3 regions of the Paenibacillus sp. FSL W8-0187 genome follow, and region 2 is predicted to be linked to each of the others. Evidence: riboswitches for the same ligand, from Rfam matches in the RefSeq annotation. Region 2 holds a riboswitch; each other region holds the start of a gene.
The links. A riboswitch is a leader RNA that binds a small molecule or an ion and turns the genes downstream of it on or off. The one in region 2 is predicted to bind cobalamin.
Positions count from the first base shown of each region.

Region 1: another riboswitch for cobalamin. It lies ahead of MKY48_RS23540 (1-propanol dehydrogenase PduQ); the one in region 2 lies ahead of MKY48_RS27150 (ABC transporter substrate-binding protein).
Region 3: another riboswitch for cobalamin. It lies ahead of MKY48_RS03535 (ribonucleoside-diphosphate reductase subunit alpha); the one in region 2 lies ahead of MKY48_RS27150 (ABC transporter substrate-binding protein).

Region 1 is NZ_CP150206.1:5,217,092-5,222,843, forward strand. Features, by position in the region: gene MKY48_RS23520 (sensor histidine kinase) at 1-457, opposite strand, end outside; gene MKY48_RS23525 (ANTAR domain-containing response regulator) at 450-1,022, opposite strand; gene MKY48_RS23530 (EutP/PduV family microcompartment system protein) at 1,111-1,542, opposite strand; gene MKY48_RS23535 (BMC domain-containing protein) at 1,555-1,911, opposite strand; gene MKY48_RS23540 (1-propanol dehydrogenase PduQ) at 2,142-3,284, opposite strand; adenosylcobalamin (AdoCbl) riboswitch at 3,743-3,896, opposite strand; gene MKY48_RS23545 (DinB family protein) at 4,090-4,632, opposite strand; gene MKY48_RS23550 (DinB family protein) at 4,678-5,370, opposite strand; gene MKY48_RS23555 (HAD-IIIA family hydrolase) at 5,357-5,752, opposite strand, start outside.
Region 2 is NZ_CP150206.1:6,008,721-6,014,472, reverse strand. Features, by position in the region: gene cobD (threonine-phosphate decarboxylase CobD) at 1-18, shown strand, start outside; gene MKY48_RS27165 (adenosylcobinamide amidohydrolase) at 94-828, shown strand; gene cbiB (adenosylcobinamide-phosphate synthase CbiB) at 825-1,802, shown strand; gene MKY48_RS27155 (histidine phosphatase family protein) at 1,793-2,635, shown strand; cobalamin riboswitch at 2,788-2,990, shown strand; gene MKY48_RS27150 (ABC transporter substrate-binding protein) at 3,248-4,252, shown strand; gene MKY48_RS27145 (iron ABC transporter permease) at 4,249-5,295, shown strand; gene MKY48_RS27140 (ABC transporter ATP-binding protein) at 5,292-5,752, shown strand, end outside.
Region 3 is NZ_CP150206.1:798,588-804,339, reverse strand. Features, by position in the region: tRNA gene MKY48_RS03545 (tRNA-Thr) at 113-184, opposite strand; gene MKY48_RS03540 (MTH1187 family thiamine-binding protein) at 293-598, opposite strand; cobalamin riboswitch at 967-1,200, shown strand; gene MKY48_RS03535 (ribonucleoside-diphosphate reductase subunit alpha) at 1,394-3,727, shown strand; gene MKY48_RS03530 (ribonucleotide-diphosphate reductase subunit beta) at 4,382-5,413, shown strand; gene MKY48_RS03525 (MDR family MFS transporter) at 5,615-5,752, opposite strand, start outside.

The DNA of each region.
Region 1 (5,752 bases), 790 kb from region 2:
ACATCTCCCCATCCTCGCATGACGCTCTCTGCCTGTTGAAGTGGGCTTGTATATTGTCGCGGACATCTTTTTCATAGATCAGAACGGCAATGACGCCGCTTTGATTTTTAATAGGATATACCGTTTGCCGAACCAGATGATTCTCCTGCGTCCTGGCGACGAGCCCCTGCGACATAATGCCTGTTTCAAGCGTCCGCAGGACGCCAGGTTCATTCTCGCGCAGCGCCTTCTCCCCCGTAACCGGAAAATAATACACCGATTTGCCTTCACATGGACGACGATGATAGACCACGATGGCTTCGCTTGCCACGCTCGACAATACGTCGATGAACACATCATCCTCTACCTCGGTCATTTGAAAAGACTCCGCTATTTCGCAGATCCGGGCTATATCCTCTTCCGACAATCCGGTGTGAAGGCTGCAAAGCTGCCTAATCCGTTCTTTGAAATCAATCATAGGAAATGACGATGGTACTAGCAATTTCAATCAGAGGACATCGCCGATCCATGCTGAGTTTTCGCAAGATTTGATAGGCTTCCTCTTCCGTGTAGCCATTTTCTCTCATCAATATGCCTTTCGCTTTCTCGACCGCTTTGCGTTCTTCCATCTTCTGCGTCAGCTTTGAGAGATCTTGTTCCAGCTTTCGGAATTCCTTGCCTCTGGCTATCGTGACTTCCACCATAGGAATGAACGACTTTTCATCAAGCGGCTTTACCAAGTAACCAAGCGCACCGACAGAAGATGCTTTTTCAATCGTCTGTTTGTCGCTGTAGGCGGTCAAAAGGATGATCCCGCCCGCCAGCTGTTCTGAAAGAATTCTTTTACTCGCCTTGAGCCCATCCAAAATGGGCATTTGAACATCCATGATGACGAGGTCAGGCAGATGCTTCTTGCATAATTCGATAGCTTCAAAGCCATCGGAAGCCTCGCCTACTACATTGTAGTTAGCCTCTTCTAGCATCTCACGAATATCCATTCTTGTAATAGGTTCGTCATCGACTATTACAATTTTTCCATTCATGCGTCATGCACCTCATTGTCTGTCGTTATTTGCTTGTCGCTTGTCTATCGATAAGCCCCGCTTGCATTTGAACTAGAATCCAAGTCGTTTACGCCCTCAAATAATCCCGAAGAGCATCCACTCCCACGTTCTCGATCGTCGAGACTTCAAAAATCCGCTCCACGCCGGCCGCCATTAAATGCGCTCTGGCCTGCGCGATTTCTTCTTGCGACTTGGCCAGTTCCACCTTTGTTACCACTCCGATAACCGGCTTGGCGAATACCGTTGCAAAAGCCGGCGGGAAATAGCTGTCTTCTTTCGTGCAATCCTGAACCAGCCCAATGACATCGGCATCTACACTGGATACTAACAACATTTTGTATAAATACCGGTTCTCGATGCATTCGCCCGGCGTATCGATCGCCTGATCGAAATTTTCGACGGCTTGCGTTTTCTTATAGGCAATCTCCTCACCGTGCAGCCATTGGCACAGCGTGGTTTTGCCCGATCCAGTACTTCCGGCAAAAATAATTTTCTTCATCATAAGCTTCTCCTACGTTCTCGTAATGTTCGTATTTGCCGAGAAGCCCAATATATTCTGTAATCCATGCAGCACTGCGCTGATCGCAGATTCTACTGATGATACATCGCCCGTAATGACGAGTGAACCGCTGAAACGGTCGACAAAGCCGATTTGTACGCCAGCCGCCTTTGTAGCGATATCCGCTGCAATGATGGAGGCTTCGCTTGGCGTGATCGTCATAACGCCGATGGACTGATGCGCTTCGTTTCCGAGTCCCAGCTTCTTGTAAATGTCCGGGTTCGGGTTCGCGATAATGTGAGCGAGCGTGACCTGTTTGCCAGGCACATACTCCTGAATCACACGTTGTTTCTCGGCTCCTTGTTCCATACTCCTCATCTCACTCTCGTATCGAAAACACTAAAAGAGGTTGTTCAAAAAGTCCACTTTTGATAAGAAAACCTGCAAAAAAAACAATAAAAGCCCCTTAAAAGTCCATGCGGAATTTTTAAGAAGCCACTTTGCTTTGATTTGTATGCAACACGCCATTGTGTTACTTTCACTATATTTGAATATTGCAAGCGATGTCAATACGAAATCCGTCAAATTTCGACTCGATCTTAGAATTGAAACATTTTGTTCAAAATTTGAAGCACGTCCTCTGCCGTAGGAACGCGTGGATTTGTTGCCGTGCATCCGTCTTTCAGCGCGCCTTCGGCGATCGACTCTCTCATCTCTCCAAACAGCGATTGATCCACACCGCATTCGCGCAGCGTTTGCGGCATATTCAATTGCTTCTGCAGCTGTTTGATTGCCTGTACGAGACTACGGACGCCGCTCTTGGCATTTGGTGCGGATAACCCCAAGCTTTTGGAAATTTCGGCATACCGAACCGCCGCTCTATTGCTTTCTTCCTTGCCGTAACCCGGCTTGTAATCGGCATTAAATTCGATGACATGCGGAAGAAGAATCGCATTCATGCGTCCGTGGGCAATTTTGAATTTGGCTCCCGCCACATGCGCGATCCCATGATTCAATCCCAGAGACGCAATATTAAACGCCATACCCGCGATGCAGGATGCATTATGCATTTTTTCACGCGCCTCAAGATCATTTCCGTCCTTATAAGCTCGCGGCAAATAAGCAAAGACCAGCTTCATCGCCTTCTCCGCCAGCGCATCGGAGATATCATTGGATTTGGTGGATACATACGCTTCAATGGCATGCGTCAAAACATCCAGTCCGGTATCGGCCGTAATGAAGTCCGGCACGCTTTTGACGAGCTCAGGATCGAGAATCGCTTCTTGCGGCAGCATGTCATCGGATACAAGCGGATATTTGATGTTTTTTTCTTTGTCGCTGATAACGGAGAATGACGTAACTTCAGAACCCGTCCCGCTTGTCGTCGGGATTGCAATGAACGGGATATCTCGCTGGTCAAGCAGCTTTTTCGTAAACAGCTTCATCGCTTTAGCGGCATCAATGGCAGAACCGCCGCCAATGGCAATGATTAGATCGGTGTTGAACGCACAGAGCGCCTCGACACCTTCCGTGACGACTTCAATCGGCGGATCAGGCACGATATTGCTGAAAACATATTGCTCGTTACTGCTGTGCAGGCGATCAAACACCATGTTAATCATGCCCGACTTCACCATAAATGGATCCGTGACGATGAACATACGTTTGTTTTGCCACTCTGTTAGACGATCCATCGCGCCTTGCCCCATATAGAGGTCGGCTTTAATCGAAAGTTTATCCATGTAAAGCACCTCCAAGAAGTAATTGCAACAAAAAAAGAGGCCATTCAAAGGGAAATCCCCTTCAAAAGCCTCTTTGCTTGTTATCATGTATGCACGCCATTGTGCAGCTTCTTATCATTTAGTTTTGCATATATACTGTACACCGTCATTCCGATCTTCGTCAACCGCTTCCGGAACTTGTCCTTAGATCAGACACATTAACGGCACGAATTTATAAGTGCCTGTTTAAAAAGGTCGGTCATCAAAAGCGGACTTTTGGAACAACCTCTATCAATAAAAAAAAGGGATATGCACCCCATAGTGCACGTGCTTCTTCGTCCTTGAAGAATCTCCCCGTTTGCGAGCTATACCTCATTGTATATATTCGGCGGCGAACACCCGGCTGTGGCCGACAACATCGTCGGCAGCCTCTGCTGCAATTAAAAAAAGCCTAGCGAGGCGAGAAACGTCACTAGACTTGTAAACCAGCCATTTTCGCCTCGAAATGACTGGTCTCTCCAAAGTTATTAGGCAAAAGACCTGACTTAAGACCGATCATTCGGTCTATCACAGTGGCGGGACCGTGTTGGATTTGCACCAAACTTCCATTACCTATAACTTTTTCTATTGTACATGACGCGAATAGTTGCCCATTCGACATCATTATAGCACAAACGACGCGTTTGGCGATATAAACCTTAAAAAAATGATTGACCGAATGAAACTCAAATAAAATAAAATGCCTCGGGCAGACCAAGGGACGAACGCTGCAGCGTAGATACGGTGAATTGTCTCAGAAAGACAAACAAGGAAATGGTTTTCCCATTCATTTATTCATGATCCATGTCTTCTTCTGCTCAGAGTACCACTTTCTAAGCTGATTAATATGGGCTTGATGATAACGGTTATGGTCGGCCATATGCCATAAACCCCACCGGATGGTGGCTTGCTTTTCATTCTCGTGTCCGAATGTAACGATGCGATCCAGATCGGCATCCGTTAACTGCGTACATACATCCTTCAACATACTGAGTACAACTTCATATTTAGATATAAGCGTGTCCAGAGACATTCCTTTGACCATCGGCAGCCTGTTATGTTCATCGATCATTGGGCCGTATTCATCTATGAATGACTGGGGAAGCGCCTCACCTTTAATCCTATATACCCAGTTCAGGTCGACGTACATGATATGTTTTATTAACTGAGCGGCACTATTGAAATTGTCACAAGGTCCCTTGAAGTCTATTTCCTCTTGGGCCATGCCCTCTGATATGGACTTTAGCCGTTGGCTGTTCTCTCTGACAGCGCTATATAACATTCCCACGATCGTTGACATATTCTCTTCGCCTGGCAAATCGTACAACATCCTAGCACAACCTCCCTTGTTAAAATAAATAGCATCCCAGCCTCACTATTTGGACTTTTGAATTCTTTGTTTCAGTCGTATCGATTTATTCAAGTGCAGAAAAATATGCCTTGTCGCCGGCATGAGCACTAATCCCGCAATCGTTTTGTTTCCCCAGTATTCAAGCAACCACGATGCTTCTTCCTTAACCGCATGCTGTACTTTAAGTTCATGAATTCTTGCCGCTTCAACTTTTTGCTTAAAGTCGCCTGGCAATAAACGGGATATGACTTCACGAGTGTTTCGCCCAACTTCACTTCGATAAGCTAATAAAGAACCAATATCAAGAGCCGCACTCAAATTAGCGATTTCTGCTTCCGTCATTTCATTTCCAGAATGAACATCATCAATGTGGAGTTTCTTGTTCCATTGACCTGAATGCAATACTTGGACATCGTTATTTACGAGCACGCTCATCGTCATGTCTTCAATACGCGTGATATGCCACATATGCCATATTATTGAGTTTTTTGTATCAGGAGCCTTAACTGGATATTGGCGGGATGTTTCCTCTTGTAGATCTTTAACTAACTCATCCTCAAGGGTCGCAATGGGTGAGTAGCTCATGCTTGATGAATGTAACAAGCGATGCTGCTGTAAGAATAGGTCAACCGCACTTTGATGCTTAGCCGGATCCAGAATTATCTGGGTTAGCTTTTTGTGATTTTCATTCCACTGTTTTCTTTCACTCAAATCCATGGAGAACCCTCCCTTTATAGCCTCTTCCTAATATCCATGTAACGGCTTCATTAAAGTCTGTCGCGATAAAATCAGGATACGCTTCTTTCCATTTGCCGAAATACTCGTTGTTATTATATTTTTCCAGTTCTTTGAGGCCAGCTCCCGTCTTCACTAGCACTTTCTTACAACCGGCTTCTTTGGCAGCAACCATATCCGTCCATCTATCCCCTATGACAAAGCACTCCCCTAAGTCCAAATTATTTTCTTCCGCGGCTCTCATCAGCATCCCTGCGGATGGCTTTCTACACGGACAACCCGCTCCATGCTCATGAGCACAAAGATAGATCTTATCAAAACCAAAGGCTAATAATTCCGATTCGAATTCGTCCTGTGTTACTTC
Region 2 (5,752 bases):
TCTGAAGACGCAACTTAAGGGTATTAAACGTCACATACCAATGAAGCTCGGGATCAAGCAGATTTAGATCATAGAGAGCAGGGAGAGAGAAACATGGCAGTACCTTTTCTGAAAGGCAAGAATCACCTACATCGTTCGAATGCGTGGCCGGGAGCGGTGGTGTCCCTCGAATCAGAGCTGGAACAGCCTCATATCCGGATATCGCTTCCGGAGCCAGCTGAGTCCAATAGCAGCGCCATATACGGCGGCGGATTCGTAAGCTTGGATCATATCGTGAATCGTTATGTGGACAAGCATTATGATTGCAGCGACCCCGTGAACGATATGTCTAACTTTATAGCTGTTCACGGTTATCCGGCTGAATCTACAGCTGGATTGATGACGGCTGTAAAACTGAAATATGCTTCCATCCGGGAAGAGCGGAGTGAACAGGCTTCCATCCTGTGCTGCACCACCGCCGGCGTGGGCAATGCAGCCCGCGCTGGGTCGAGCCGTACGACCTTTGCCGCTTACCAGCCGGGCACGATTAATATCATGCTGATGGTGGATGGGATGATGACGCCGGCTTGTATGGTGAACGCCATGCTGACGGCGACGGAAGCGAAAGCCGCGGCGCTACATGATCTGGGCGTGAAGGATCATGAAACCGGAGCCGTCGCGACCGGAACGACGACGGACGCGATGGTCCTTGGGGTCAGCGGCAATGCAGCGTATGGCGTGAACCACCATTATGCCGGAACTGCAACCGATCTGGGCGGCATGATCGGCCGCCTTGTCTACGAGAGTGTTACGGAAAGCATTGTCTCCGAAAGAGAGGACCGGATATGACCGTCGTGTGGGTCATTTGGGCAGCGCTCGTACTGGACCTGCTGATTGGAGATCCGAGATGGCTCCCCCATCCCGTCATTGGCATGGGGAAAGCCATCCGCCGGGTTGAAGGCTGGATACGCCATTGGGCGACTTCCGCTCAGAGCCTGAAGTGGGCGGGCATTCTGCTGCCGGTGATCGTGGCCGGTGGCTCCTTCGTGCTGGCGTGGCTGCTCCTCTTGTTATGTGCAGCGATTCATCCTTGGCTTGCGTGGGGAGTGGAGATCGTGCTTATTGCGACTACGATTGCCATCAAGGGACTGCGTGAAGCAGGATTGGAGGTCTACGGCCATCTTCGCTCCGACCATATCACGGAGGCCAGGCGCGCGCTCAGCATGGTTGTCGGGCGAGACACCGGCCATCTGGATGAGCCGGAGATCGTACGGGGAACGGTGGAGACGGTTGCGGAGAATATCGTGGATGCGGTCATTGCTCCGCTGTTTTTTGCCCTGATCGGGGGAGCGCCGCTGGCGATGGCCTACCGGGCCGTGAACACGCTCGACTCCATGGTCGGTTATAAAAACGACAAATACCAGCATATCGGCTGGGCATCCGCAAGGCTGGACGATATCGCCAACTGGATACCGGCACGCCTGACCGCAGGACTGTTGACCATAGTGGCTGCGATGTTTTCGCTGCAATGGAAAAAAGCGATCAAGATGGTCAGAAGGGATGCGCGAAAGCACCCCAGTCCGAATAGCGGCTTCCCGGAATCGGCCGTAGCTGGTGCGCTGGGCATTCGTCTGGGAGGCGAGAATTCCTATCAAGGCGTGATCTCGTTCCGGGCTTACATGGGGGATCCCGAACGACCGCTTGAAGCGGAGGATATTCAGGTGACAAATCGTCTGCTGCTGGGCGTATCGGTATTGTTTACGTTACTGGGTACCGTGGTGCTTGGACTTGTGGCCGCAGCAGGAGGAAGCTTATGGATATGAGGATTACCCTGCATTTGGTCCGTCATGGCCGCACGTTGTGGAACGAGGAGCGCCGTTATCTCGGTCACGAGGATCAGGGGATTCTGGTGGAAGGAAGACAGCAGCTCCTCCCGCTGCGGGAAAGGTTTTGTACCAAGCAGTTCGTCCGGATCTATTGCAGTGATCTCCTTCGATGCAGGCAGACGCTGAATGTTATCTTACCGGATTCAACAAAGTCCGCTATTCCTGATGATGAAGATCCGGGCAGGTTTATTCCAGGTGTCGAGTATGATCCGCGGCTGCGTGAGCTCGATTTCGGGGATTGGGAGGGGAACACCTACGAGGACTTGAAGTCGGATATCTCCTATCGGCGCTGGATTGATAACCCCGCAGAAGTTGCGCCGCCAAATGGGGAGAGCTGGGAAGCGTTCTGTTCCCGGATTCAGGCATTCTTGACCGGATTGTATTTGGATTTGAAGGAACTGTTGCATGTGGAGGAAGATCCGGATACCCTTGTGCAGGCAGAGGCAGAGGCAGAGGCAGAGGCAGAGGCAGAGGCAGAGGCAGAGGCAGAGGCAGAGGCAGAGGCAGAGGCAGAGGCAGAGGCAGAGGCAGAGGCAGAGGCAGAGGCAGAGGCAGAGGCAGAGGCAGAGGCAGCCGGTTATGGTTGTGGGACACAGAGGGCCGAGTTGGATGTGCTTGTGGTCACCCATGGGGGCGTCATCCGGCAGATCGCGGCAGCTACCCTTCCGCATACGGAATTCTGGGAAACGCAAGTGTCACCGGGCGAGGAGCTCAAGCTGCAATTGACATGGGATGGAGACCGCTGGGAAGGCGTGCGGTTAAGCGAATAAATGAAATCGTATGATATCGGTGCGGAATGGGCGATAACGGGATAAATCCGTATCATAAGGCATTTGAAATGACCGATTCTTTCGGTTGTAAGAGGAAGGTTTATCGCCTATAATTTTGGGCAGAGAAACCATGCTTGGCCTAACATACATAAATTCATATTATTTGCGAGGGTCCCGGATAGAAGGCGTTGTTGCCTTCTGCCGGGTTAATAGGGAAGCCGGTGCAAGTCCGGCACGGTCCCGCCACTGTGAAGCAGGGACTTCTTCATATGCCACTGAGCCATAGCGCTTGGGAAGGCGGAGAAGTCGTTACAGCCTGCAAGTCAGGAGACCTGCCCTCGGCGAATGAATGACGGTCCTTCGAGGAGAGGATTACGTTTGCCGGACCCATGCAGCATGTGTGGGCGGAAGTTTAAGGCGCTATCTGTGAACGGTTATCCAGATGTCCTTATGTTAAAACGTAATCCCTGAGTCCTTGTTTACGAGGAGTCAGGGATTTTTGCTTTTCTTTGGAGTATGACGATTGATGTTTTTCTCCCGGTAAGGATCGGTTGAAGGAATGTAAACTCGAAAGCGCCAGGTTCTCAATTATGCATAGGGGGATTTCAAGAGATGAAAGCATTAAACAAAACATGGTCCGTACTTCTAGTAGCCATACTGATGGCTCTGGCCTTGATTGGCTGTGGAGACAAAGAAGCGGCGCCGAAGGATACCACGCAGCCTGCACAGCAGGAAGAGCAGAATAACGAAGCGCCGGCGGGTTCCGGCGAAGAGCTTAAAACGACGTATCCGCTGACCGTTAAGGATTCAACCGGGGTTGAAATGACGTTTGAGAAAGCTCCGGCCAAAATTGCATCCCTGACACCGTCCGAGACGGAAAAACTGTTCGCTTTGGGCCTGGATGAGGAAATCGTTGGCGTGTCCGATAATGACGATTATCCGGAAGCAGCCAAATCCAAGCCTAAATTGGGCGGGTTCCAAGTGAATGAAGAGGCTATTATTGCAGCCGATGCCGATGTGGTATTTGCGGCTTCGATGAATGCTCAGAATGCCGAGAAATTGCGTGAGCTTGGCGTTACCCTGTTCGTCAATGATCCGAAAACCATTGATGCCGTGATGGAGAACATCGAACTGATCGGACAAATTACGGACCGTCAAGCGGAGGCGAAAGCGGTCGTGGATCAGATGAAGCAGGAATTGGCTACCGTTACGGAAGCCGTGAAAGCCGTGAAGGATGAAGACAAGAAGAAAGTGTATGTGGAATTCTCTCCGGGATGGACCGTCGGCAAGGGTGAGTTTATGGATGAGATCATCACCTTAGCTGGCGGCGTCAACGCAGCCGGCGATGCGGAAGGCTGGTTCGAAATCAGTGAGGAAAATATTATTGCTGCGAACCCCGACGTCATTCTGTACACGGACGATGTGGTTGATGAAGCAACCAAGAAAACATTGGATCAGCTGATTAAGGAGCGCGGCGGCTGGGATCAGATCGAAGCCATCAAGAACGATCAGGTCATATCCGTGGATGCGAACCTGCTCAGCCGTCCTGGTCCCCGTGTGACGCAAGGGTTGGTGGAAGTGGCGAAGGCCGTTTATCCGGAACTGATGAATCCATGAGTAAAAAACTTGCAGGATTCGGTGCGGCCGGCATCATCCTATTACTGTTAACCTTGGTTGTCAGTCTCGGAATCGGCTCCGTGCACCTGCCTGTGAGAGAGATTGGGGCGATGCTGCTGCACCGGCTGCCGGGAATCGGCGATTCCATCGTTCCGAGCTGGGAAGCTTCATCCGAGCAAATCCTAATGAAGGTGAGATTGCCGCGCATATTGCTGGGGATGCTCGTAGGAGCCTCCCTGGCCGTCGCCGGAGCCGCCTTTCAAGGGGTATTGCGCAATCCGCTGGCGGATCCGTTTACGCTTGGTGTATCCTCGGGTGCTGCGCTTGGCGCAGCATCCCTGATTTTTTTCGGGATGGAATATTCCTTTGCCGGAGGTTACACGCTGCCGCTTGTAGCGTTTCTGACCGGAGCAGGCACCTTATGGGCGGTTCTGCTGCTGGCGAGGGATCAAGGAAAACTGCCGATCCACGGGCTCATTCTGTCCGGCGTGGTGATGCAGTCGTTTCTGGGCGCCGTCGTTTCCTTTCTGACGGTCATGTCCAAAGATACGGTAAACCAGATCCTGTACTGGACGATGGGGAGCCTGAGCATGCGTGGATGGTCGTATACGGCCATCCTTTTCCCGTATTTTATCGCAGGTTTTATCTACTTATGGAGCAGGTCGCGGGCGCTTAATATTTTGTCGCTGGGGGAACGGCAGGCCGCCCATATGGGCTTGAATGTGGATCGGTTGAAGACCAGCGTGCTCATCGTTGCTACCCTGCTCGCCGCCGCAGCCGTGTCGGTATCCGGCGTGATTGGATTCGTGGGACTTGTGGTACCGCATATGATCCGGCTGATCACCGGCTCCGATTACCGCGTCATTGTTCCACTGTCGGCTCTGGGCGGCGCGATATTCATGGTCTGGTGCGATACGGCGGCACGGTCCGTACTGGCACCAACGGAAATACCGCTTGGTGTGGTTACGGCATTCATAGGCGCTCCATTCTTTGCGTATTTGCTATACCGGAACAAAAAACGGCGCAGGGAGGGTCTATCATGATTACAGCTCAAGGACTTGGCAAAGCATATGGCAAGGTGCCGATTCTTGAAGGCGTGGACCTTCACATTGCCGAAGGGGAATGGTGGGGGATCATCGGTCCGAACGGAAGCGGTAAATCCACCCTCATGCAGCTGTTATCCGGTGTGGAGAATCCTACGCAAGGAAGTGTGACGCTTCGGGGCAAGGCGCTTGCACACTATACTCGTAAGACGCTGGCCCGGATCGTGGCGGTGCTTCAGCAGGAAGGGCTTGATCCTACCGATTTTACCGTCCGGGAAGTGTTGGAGATGGGAAGGTTCCCCTTCCTGAACTGGCTTGGCCGTGAAGATAAGGATGCAGCCCCGCTCATTGAGGCCATTATCCGAAAGCTGGATCTGAATGGTCTGGAAGAACGGCGGCTTACCGAGTTAAGCGGCGGTCAACGCCAGCGTGTCGCGCTTGGCAAGGTAATGGTCCA
Region 3 (5,752 bases), 2.2 Mb from region 2:
CCACTTTGCTCGACTAAAGCTTAGAAGAATGTTAGATGTGTAGGTTATTAAACAATAATGGCGCGATTCCGAAAAAACTCGGAAAACCGCGCCATTATTGACTTTGTAAAGATGCTGGTGAAGGGAATTGAACCCCCGACCTACGCATTACGAGTGCGTTGCTCTACCCCTGAGCTACACCAGCAAATGTGGTTCGATGATATTCCTCACGAAACAACAAAAATTATTATAATACTTCAGCAGCAAAATGCAAGTCCTATTCTTACGGAAATATCCTCCGTAACTGGCGGTATTACCCGCCTAACTTCTCCTGCACGGACTGGATCTTCTGTTTGCTCGAGGAGACTTGATCCCTGCGGTCGTCGATCTTCACGGAAGTCGATACACGCTTCGCACCGGACAGAAAAGGCGCTTCATGCAAAGCCTCAATCGCCCGCCAGATCATGTTAAGCTCTCCCTCGATGATGGTGCTCATCGAAGTTAGCTCATAGGATATTCCATCCTGTTGTTTCAATATACGCTGCATCTCGGCAACATAAGAACTCAAGCTCGTTGTTGCGGTTCCGATCGGAATCACCGTTACCTCCGCTATAGCCATCTTGAATACCTCCCTCGTTGCATCTCATTTATATGGAATGCTTCCGAATACGTTAAACTCCCGGATACAGTTATCATATCAATTCTGACCCTCCATATCAAAGTCCGTCTGTCTGTAACTTCATACAAGATATGGTGTATCTTCCTCATTTCGTCCGTACGAATATATCCTATTTTGTCAAAACGATAATATACGTGGTATCTGCGCAGAAAAGGTCGCATTTGGTCACAATTCAGGAAATGTTATGGCCTTTTGGCAGTTTCTTAACTGGCACAATGGCCGCTCGTTTGCTATAATTCTTTTTGCGTTCAATTTTAAGAATATAGTTTACAAACACAATATATTGGGTTAAATTAGATTAACAACAACCAAATATAGTGTATGTAGGTGCCGGATCAACCTATAAGGCAGTCCGGCTTAATAGGGAAGCATGGTGTAAATCCATCACGGTCCCGCCACTGTAAGGGCCTAAGGCTGTTTATGATCTATCAGCCATCCACATACGACATATGCCACCGAGGAACCGGATCAAGGTCTCAGGGGAGGCAATGCCGAGGGAAGTAGCTCAAGTCAGGAGACCTGCCTATATGCAGCAGACACCAACCTACGGGGTTTTAGGTAAGTGTTCGTTAAGCTTGCGTCTGTACATAACATCATGCCCATTCATGGGCTTATGGCAAACGTCATTTTCGAATCACAGCGCACGGACATTTTCAAGCCTGCCCGCGGGTTTTAGAAAATGTTTTTTTGATGTCCTTTTTCATATTTCCCCCGAAGAAAGCGAGGAATTTATTCATGCCCCAGCTCGTAGTTAAACCGAACAACCGTCAGCTCGCCTTTGATGAAATTCGTCTCTCCGTCTATGCCGACCGGACTCTAAAAGGATTGGACATGCTCGATAAAGAGCGCCTGCTTCGCGGCGTCAATGCCAAATTGCGCGGTGAGCAAGTTACCGGCGAAGAAATCAGCAACGCCTTCACGATGTCCGCCCTTGAGCTTGTAACCAAAGAGGAGCCGGATTGGAAGTTTGCAGCTGCGCGTTCGTTTCTGACCTCTTTATATAAAAAAGCGGCCACCAACCGCCGATACAAAGCATACCCGGAAGAACCATACGGTGCCTTCTACCCGCTCATTACAGAGCTTGTACAGAAAGGCATTTATCGCGAGGATCTTCTGACCAGCTACACCAAAGAACAAATCGAAGAACTCGGCGAATGCATCGATCCAAGCCGCGACCTGCTGTTTGATTACATCGGGCTGTTGACACTGGCTGAGCGTTACCTGGCAAACGACTTTGACGGTCGCGTCATGGAACTTCCGCAAGAACGGTACATGGTCATCGCGATGTTCCTCATGCACAACGAGCCAGCTGACAAGCGTCTTGACCTTGTCAAAGAAGCCTACTGGGCCATGAGTAACCTGTATATGACGGCCGCTACGCCGACCATGTCTAACGCAGGTAAAAAAGTAGCCGGCCAGCTTTCCAGCTGCTTCATCGATACCGTGGACGACTCCCTGGAAGGAATCTTCGATTCCAATACGGATATCGCCCGTCTCAGCAAAATGGGCGGCGGCATCGGGGTGTACCTCGGTAAAGTCCGTGCACGCGGCTCTGACATCCGCGGTCACAAGAACACCAGCTCCGGCGTTATCCCTTGGATTCGCCAGTTGAACAACACCGCTGTTAGCGTTGACCAATTGGGAACTCGTAAAGGTGCTATCGCGGTTTACCTGGATGTGTTCCACAAAGACATTCTGTCCTTCCTGGATCTGAAGCTGAACAATGGTGACGAGCGCATGAGAGCACATGACGTGTTCCACGGCGTATGTCTGCCTGACCTGTTCATGGAAGCTGTAGAAGCACGTGAAGAGTGGAGCCTGTTCTGTCCGCATGAAGTGAAGAAAATCATGGGCTGGAAAGACGAGAACGGCCGTCCGCTGGGCCTGGAAGACTTCTATGATCAAGGACAAGGCGAAGGCGAATTCCGTCAAAAGTATGCTGAAGCCGTGGCGAGCCCGCTGCTGCCGCGCATTACGGTACAAGCTATCGACATTATGAAGCGCATCATGAAATCCCAGCTTGAAACGGGTACACCGTACATGTTCTACCGCGACACGGTCAACCGTGCGAACCCGAACTCTGCGCATGGCATGATCTACTCTTCCAACCTGTGCACGGAGATCATGCAGAACCAATCTCCGACAGTTGTTGAGCAGGAGGAGCTGGTTACGAAAGACGGCCAAACCCGGATCGTAATTTCCAAAATCCCTGGCGATTTCGTTGTCTGCAACCTGAACTCCATCCACTTGGCTCGTGCTGTACCTGCTGGTGTGCTGGAGCGTCTCGTTCCGATCCAGGTTCGCATGCTGGATAACGTTATCGACATTAACAATATTGAAGTTCTGCAAGCTCAATATACCAACAGCCAATACCGTGCGGTCGGTCTCGGCACCTTCGGTCTGCATCACTTGCTGGCGCTGGAAGGTATCCGCTGGGAATCCGACGAAGCCGTTGCATATAACGACAATCTGTATGAGCACATCAACTACCTGCTCGTTAAATCCAGCATGGAGTTGGCCAAGGAAAAAGGCCACTATCCGAAATTCAAAGGCTCCGACTGGGAGAGCGGCGAGTACTTCACGTTCCGCGGTTACACCGACGGCGAGCATGAAGGCAAGTTCGTAACCACCGAACAATGGCGCGAATTGCAGCAAGAAGTACAAGAAAGCGGGGTCCGTAACGCATGGCTGTTTGCCATCGCGCCGAACGGCTCCACATCGATCATCGCGGGTTCCACAGCGAGCATCGATCCATTGTACGAACTTCTGTCTTATGAAGAAAAAACCACTTACAAAGTGGCTAACCCGGCTCCGGATCTGTCCGAAAAAACGATCTGGTACTATAAAACGGCTTTCTTGATTGACCAGCATTGGTCCATCAAAATGGCTGCCGCCCGTCAGCGTCACGTTGACCAAGCGCAAAGCTTTAACCTGTACGTCCGCCCTGATATCCGGGCTTCGGAATTCCTGGAGCTGCACCTGCATGCCTGGAAAGCCGGCATCAAGTCCACTTATTATGTACGCAGCCGTGCGCTGACGATTGAAGAGTGCGAGTCGTGTGCAAGCTAACCTTTAATTTCGAACCCACCCAAACCCTCCCTTCCAAGGGAGGGCCCCAAGGGCTCTGCCCTCTGGACACCCGCAAGGTGCTTAGGTTCTGAATGAGGCGCTTCTACGTTACTTTAGTGGCTAGGAACGCTTTCTCCCTTCGGGAACGCTGGAATTTAGTGCGGAAGCTAATGAGTTACTTCGTGCGATTGGTGAGTTACTGCCTGCTGGGATCGCTCTCCCCTTGGGAATCGCTTCTCATGCGGCGCAGGGACCATTGAGTTACTTCGTGCGATTGGTGAGTTACTGCCTGCTGGGATCGCTCTCCCCTTGGGAATCGCTTCTCATGCGGCGCAGAGACTGTGAGTTACTTCGTGCGATTGGTGAGTTACTGCCTGCTGGGATCGCTCTCCCTTTGGGAGTCGCTGCATGTTTGGCTCACATCGAACGGCTGTAAGCAATGTTGAATATGCTTTCTAATAAAAGACTACAAGGGTAAGGGTATCCAATCGGAAGAGTTTACGTCCGCCTTTGGGAGCCCTTTGCAACCTTAAAAATACATTCAAGCAAAGGGCGGACAACAGCGGCTGGAGAGTGGATACCCGTCCCTCGAATAGGCTAGCAGATCCCTTCAACCTTCCGCCCTACTATGATATACAAGGAGAGAAAATCGGCATGCAAATGCAAAAGATATTTAATACCGAAGCACCCAACCGCTCCACTCGCGTCATTGAAGGTGAATGCTCCGGGATCTTGAACTGGAACGACATTCGGATGCCTCATATGTATAAGCTGTACAAAGTCCTGCTGCTGAACCACTGGATCGCGGACGAGATTCCGATGTCCAAGGATGCGCAGCAGTTCCCGCGCCTGGACCCTGAAGAGCAGCGTACCTTCAAGATCAACATCTCCCTGCTCGCTGTTCTGGATTCCATGCAGACGATGTTTGTCAGCGACGTGAAGCGTTACTTCACTGATTCGTCACTCGAAGCCATCTCCGCTATCATCGGTCAGCAAGAGGTGGTTCACAACCAATCCTATTCCTACGTGCTATCCTCCATCGTATCGGAGCAAGAGCAGAAGGACATCTTCGAATACTGGAAGCATGACCCGGTACTTCTGGAACGCAACCAGTTCATCTCGAACATTTACCAGAACTTCCGTGACAATCCGTCGCCGCAATCCTTCTTCGAAGCGATGGTCGCGGACCTGATCCTGGAAGGCATCTTCTTCTACAGTACATTTGCCTTCTTCTACAACCTCGCTCGTGACCAGAAGATGATGGCAACCAGCCAGATGATCTCCTATATTCAGCGTGATGAGAACCAGCACTGCTACTTCTTCGCCGAAGTGTTCAAGCAGCTGCTCAAGGATTTCCCTGAGCTGAACTCCAAAGAGAACATCGACTACCTGTACCGCACCATTGACCGTGCCGTCGAGCTCGAAACCAACTGGGCCCACTACACGCTCAGCAATGTGCGCGGCATCGATCTGAACGAATTGGGCGATTACATCAAGTACATCGCGAACCGTCGCATCACCATGATGGGTCTGGAAAAAGCTTACGAAGGTGTGGACGTTAACTGCATGCCATGGATCAAGCCTTTCTCCGATGAAGCCCTTAACGCGACGAAGACCGACTTCTTCGAAGCTAAATCCCGTAACTACGGCAAAGTTGGCGACGACAACGGTTTTGACGATCTATAAAAACCTCTCCAAATACACAAACCTCCGGGATTCCCTTACCAGGGATCTCGGAGGTTTTTTATATCATATGATCGCCTACAATAAAATGTAATACAATAATGTGTCATCATTTATGAAGGTGACATTTCTGAACGTGATCGGTTCCGTCCCGCTGAAACTGCTGGCCGCGCTGGTTGATTTTCAAATTTCAAATATTGAGGATTATTTCTGCTCCAATATGTGAACACGCTTCATGAAAAGAGAAAAGATGAAACCTGCAATCGCAACGACAACAGCAATATCAAAAACATGTTGTATCCCTTCTGTCAAAGCAAGCGCGGCGTTAGCAGGGTCCGCCTG